DNA from 2 places in the Geobacillus stearothermophilus ATCC 12980 genome. Region 2 is predicted to be linked to the other one. Evidence: a T-box and tRNA genes for the amino acid it is inferred to sense, from the RefSeq annotation. Region 2 holds a T-box; the other holds one or more tRNA genes.

Region 1 (2,375 bases), 680 kb from region 2:
AGAGACCGCCTGCGCGCGCTTTACGCCCAATAATTCCGGACAACGCTCGCCCCCTACGTATTACCGCGGCTGCTGGCACGTAGTTAGCCGGGGCTTTCTCGTGAGGTACCGTCACCGCGCCGCCCTCTTCGAACGGCGCTCCTTCGTCCCTCACAACAGAGCTTTACGACCCGAAGGCCTTCTTCGCTCACGCGGCGTCGCTCCGTCAGGCTTTCGCCCATTGCGGAAGATTCCCTACTGCTGCCTCCCGTAGGAGTCTGGGCCGTGTCTCAGTCCCAGTGTGGCCGGTCACCCTCTCAGGCCGGCTACGCATCGTCGCCTTGGTGAGCCGTTACCTCACCAACTAGCTAATGCGCCGCGGGCCCATCCGCAAGTGACAGCCCAAAGGCCGCCTTTCAACCGAAGACCATGCGGTCTTCGGTGTTATCCGGTATTAGCTCCGGTTTCCCGGAGTTATCCCGGTCTTGCGGGCAGGTTGCCCACGTGTTACTCACCCGTCCGCCGCTGACCGAATCAAGGCAAGCCCCAATCCGGTCCGCTCGACTTGCATGTATTAGGCACGCCGCCAGCGTTCGTCCTGAGCCAGGATCAAACTCTCCAAAGAAAGTTGATTGGCTTTTGCTTCGGCCAATGCGGACCTCTGCTTTTCGTATTGTCCAGCTTCGGTCCGCCGCCGCTCGGGGTCAAATAACCTTCACCTTCCGGGTGCAAGCACCCTTGCAGGCGAAGAACATTTGCCCGTCGCGGCGACCCGCGAACCTCCGCTTTTCGTCGCGCTTCGTTTCGTTCAGTTTTCAAGGAACGATAATGGAGCCTATCGGGATCGAACCGATGACCTCCTGCGTGCAAAGCAGGCGCTCTCCCAGCTGAGCTAAGGCCCCATGCGGACGCTATCGGGAAGACAGGATTTGAACCTGCGACCCCATGGTCCCAAACCATGTGCTCTGCCAAGCTGAGCTACTTCCCGCTAACGCGCTCGAGAGGATTCGAACCCCTAACCTTCTGATCCGTAGTCAGATGCTCTATCCAATTGAGCTACGAGCGCAAGTGCCGAGGGCCGGACTCGAACCGGCACGGTAGTTACCTACCCCAGGATTTTAAGTCCTGTGCGTCTGCCAATTCCGCCACCCCGGCTAACAGGCAAATAAATGGAGCGGAAGACGGGACTCGAACCCGCGACCCCCACCTTGGCAAGGTGGTGTTCTACCACTGAACTACTTCCGCCCAAATCATTATGCGGGTGAAGGGACTCGAACCCCCACGCCCGTAAAGGGCACTAGACCCTGAATCTAGCGCGTCTGCCAATTCCGCCACACCCGCAAATATATAGTTGGTGGTGAGCCATGGAGGACTCGAACCTCCGACCCTCTGATTAAAAGTCAGATGCTCTACCTACTGAGCTAATGGCTCATAGTTGATCATAACACTCTACGTACTGATGAGCTCTACCTGCCTCTTCCTCTACTAGCTGTTTCAAGGAAGCTCAGTGCGCCGAGGCAACTCGCAGCGAACTCAAAGATGCAGCGCTCGTTACTGAGCTAATGGCTCATGGTATATAAATGGTGGAGGATGACGGGATCGAACCGCCGACCCCTTGCTTGTAAGGCAAGTGCTCTCCCAGCTGAGCTAATCCTCCACGCTGTTGCCTAGCGACGACCTACTCTCGCAGGGGCGCTGGCCCCAACTACCATCGGCGCTGGAGGGCTTAACTTCCGTGTTCGGGATGGGAACGGGTGTTTCCCCTCCGCTATCATCACTAGGCAGTCAACAGAACAGACAAGTTATATTATAACCAAATTTGTTTGCTTGTCAATATCCTTTTGTTCGTCATTATTGACGTCTCACGTGCTATCATAATATAACACACTGAAGAAAGCTTGTCAACTCATTTCGTTTTTTGTTTTGTTCTCAAAAACAACATTGCTCATTATATACATTCTATGACTAAAAGTCAATCGTCGAACGAAAATTATCGTTGGTACGTTTTATAGGCAAATGCGAGTGGTGTATGATGCAAATATGATTTGCCAAGACGATAGTAATGATCAACGATTTTCCGGTTTAGATCTTTCCATTTGTCTAGGACGGGCGGCAAATTGAGAAACTTTGCAACACTATAACTTCGTTCCTTTCGATTTCTCAAAAACCAAACGAATCCGTTGTTTTTCACCGGCCTTCTTAGGGGCTGGCAGCAGCCGGCTTTTTCTTGAATCGAGTTCTCATAACAAACTGTCCCCTGCCGTTGTTCGCAACAGGGGACGATCGTGGTTATTTATGGCGCATTTGCGGGAAGAGCAATACATCGCGAATAGACGGTGAATTGGTCAAAAGCATGACTAACCTGTCGACCCCGATCCCGAGTCCGCCCGTCGGCG
Region 2 (2,375 bases):
AGCGCTGGCGGCTGAACAGCCAGTCGCGCAGCCGGTACGACACTTTTTTCCGCCCTTTGCCATGCTCCTCAAGCCAGGCGATCATTTTGTCGATCGCTTCCTGCTTATTCAAGCCGTTTAAAAACTCGGAGTTGATATGCTCACCATCTCCGGTGTACGCTTCCTTTTCGATATTCCCGCCGGCAACGACTTCTTTGATCGGCAAGTGGAATGTTTTCGCGAATTCATAGTCGCGCTCATCGTGCGCCGGCACGGCCATGATCGCTCCGGTGCCGTAGCTCATCAAGACGTAGTCGGCGATCCAAATCGGAAGCCGATCGCCGGTGACCGGGTGAATGGCGTACGCGCCGGTGAACACACCCGTTTTTTCTTTCGCCAAATCGGTGCGCTCAAGGTCGCTTTTGCTTTGAATTTCCTTTAAGTAGGCGTCAACGGCTGGCTTTTGCTCCGGCGTTGTGATTTTTTCCACGAGCGGATGCTCCGGCGCCAAGACGGTGTACGTCGCGCCAAACAGCGTATCGGGCCGCGTCGTGAAGACGGTGAACGTTTCGTCATGGCCGTCGACGGCGAACTCGATTTCCGCTCCCTCCGAACGGCCAATCCAGTTGCGCTGCATTTCCTTAATGCTTTCCGGCCAGTCGAGCTCTTCTAAGTCTTCGAGCAGCCGGTCGGCGTAGGCGGTGATTTTCAACACCCATTGCCGCATCGGCTTGCGAATGACCGGATGTCCGCCGCGCTCGCTCCGGCCGTTGATCACCTCTTCGTTCGCCAGCACGGTGCCGAGCGCCGGGCACCAGTTGACCGGCACTTCATCCATGTAGGCGAGCCCTTTTTCATACAGCTTCAAGAAAATCCATTGCGTCCATTTGTAATAATTCGGGTCGGTCGTGTTGATTTCACGGTCCCAGTCGTATGAGAACCCGAGCGATTTGATCTGCCGGCGGAAGTTGTCGATGTTTTTTTGCGTAAACTCCGCCGGGTCGTTGCCGGTGTCAAGCGCATATTGCTCGGCCGGCAGCCCAAATGCGTCCCAGCCCATCGGGTGAAGGACGTTGTACCCTTGCATCCGCTTCATGCGCGCCAAAATGTCGGTTGCCGTATACCCTTCCGGATGGCCGACGTGCAAGCCGGCGCCGGACGGATACGGGAACATGTCAAGCACATAAAACTTCGGCTTGTCGTCATCATCGGGCGTGCGGAACGTTTTGTTTTTCTCCCAATAGTCCTGCCATTTTTGTTCAATTTCGCGGTGGTTGAAGCTCATCGCAGCACTCCTCCTATCCAGTTCTACTTGCATCATAGACGAAAATATGTACAAAAAAACCCCTCATCCCGAACAAAAGGGACGAGAGGAACACTTCCCGCGGTACCACCCTTTTTTGGCGCGCCTATGGCGCACCCGCTTTGTTCCTTAACGCAGATTCACGGCCGGCGTTATCGGCCGCAGCCGTTCACGCCGGCAACTCCGAGGCGAGTTCGCGGATTGACTTCGGTTGACTCGCACCGACCGTCAACTCTCTGCCGTCCATCAAGCCCGCTACTATTCCTCTTCACCGTTGTTCGCTTTATGATGACAAATTTATTATTATTGTAAAAAATTTGTCGATCGATTGCAAGCGAAAAACTAGACGGTCACAGCCGTTTTTTCCCCCGCCTCTTCCGCCCGCTTCGGCAGCCCCCGGTCATACACGAGCGCCGCGCCGACGGCCAGCAGAGCGAAGGCGACAAGCAATCCGATGAGCGGTTTCATTCCGAACGCATCGGCGACCCACCCGCCGAGGACCGGCCCGATCATCCGTCCAGCCGTGGCCGTGCCGTTGACGATCCCTTGGTAAAACCCGGCTCTCCCCAGCGGCGCCAGCTCGTTCACCACCGCCGGAATCGCCGGCCAGACGATCATTTCGGCGATCGTGAGCACAACCATCGACGTCGCAAATTGCAAAAGTGAATCCGCGCCAAACAATATCGCAAACGAGACGGTGAAAACGGCGAACCCGATGGCGATCTGCCGCTTCATCCCCGGCATAAAGCGGCGGACCAACGGCGCCAACAGCGGCTGGCCGAGCACGATCAAGGCGCCGTTGATCGTCCAAAGCAAGCTGTAGTGATGAACCGGAATGGAAAGCTCGCGCGTATAGGCGGCGATCGTCGTCGACCATTGGACGTAACTCATCCAGCATAATCCATAGCCGGCGCAAAGAAGGACAAGGGCGCGGATGTGCGCCCGGGGCGCCCCGTCCCCCGTTCGGCGCTTCCGCTCTTTTCTCCGCAGCGGCGGAAGCGGCATGCGCCGCAGCCCAATGACGACCGTCGCCAAAAAAGCGGCATACAGCCAAACGTTCGCCCAAAACACGAGCGCAAACGAATGCGAGGCG

The links. A T-box is a leader RNA that pairs with one kind of tRNA and senses whether it is charged. The one in region 2 lies ahead of leuS (leucine--tRNA ligase), so its partner is inferred to be a tRNA-Leu.
Region 1: it has a tRNA-Leu gene. The T-box ahead of leuS (leucine--tRNA ligase) is inferred to sense a tRNA for this amino acid. The anticodon was not compared.

What each region holds. Positions count from the first base shown of each region.
Region 1 is NZ_CP128494.1:87,770-90,144, reverse strand. Features, by position in the region: rRNA gene QSJ10_RS00485 (16S ribosomal RNA) at 1-604, opposite strand, end outside; tRNA gene QSJ10_RS00480 (tRNA-Ala) at 809-881, opposite strand; tRNA gene QSJ10_RS00475 (tRNA-Pro) at 894-967, opposite strand; tRNA gene QSJ10_RS00470 (tRNA-Arg) at 972-1,045, opposite strand; tRNA gene QSJ10_RS00465 (tRNA-Leu) at 1,049-1,134, opposite strand; tRNA gene QSJ10_RS00460 (tRNA-Gly) at 1,150-1,224, opposite strand; tRNA gene QSJ10_RS00455 (tRNA-Leu) at 1,236-1,320, opposite strand; tRNA gene QSJ10_RS00450 (tRNA-Lys) at 1,335-1,410, opposite strand; tRNA gene QSJ10_RS00445 (tRNA-Val) at 1,561-1,636, opposite strand; rRNA gene rrf (5S ribosomal RNA) at 1,645-1,761, opposite strand; gene lysS (lysine--tRNA ligase) at 2,269-2,375, opposite strand, start outside.
Region 2 is NZ_CP128494.1:2,241,273-2,243,647, forward strand. Features, by position in the region: partial or broken gene leuS (leucine--tRNA ligase) at 1-1,264, opposite strand, end outside; T-box leader at 1,339-1,563, opposite strand; gene QSJ10_RS12100 (MDR family MFS transporter) at 1,625-2,375, opposite strand, start outside.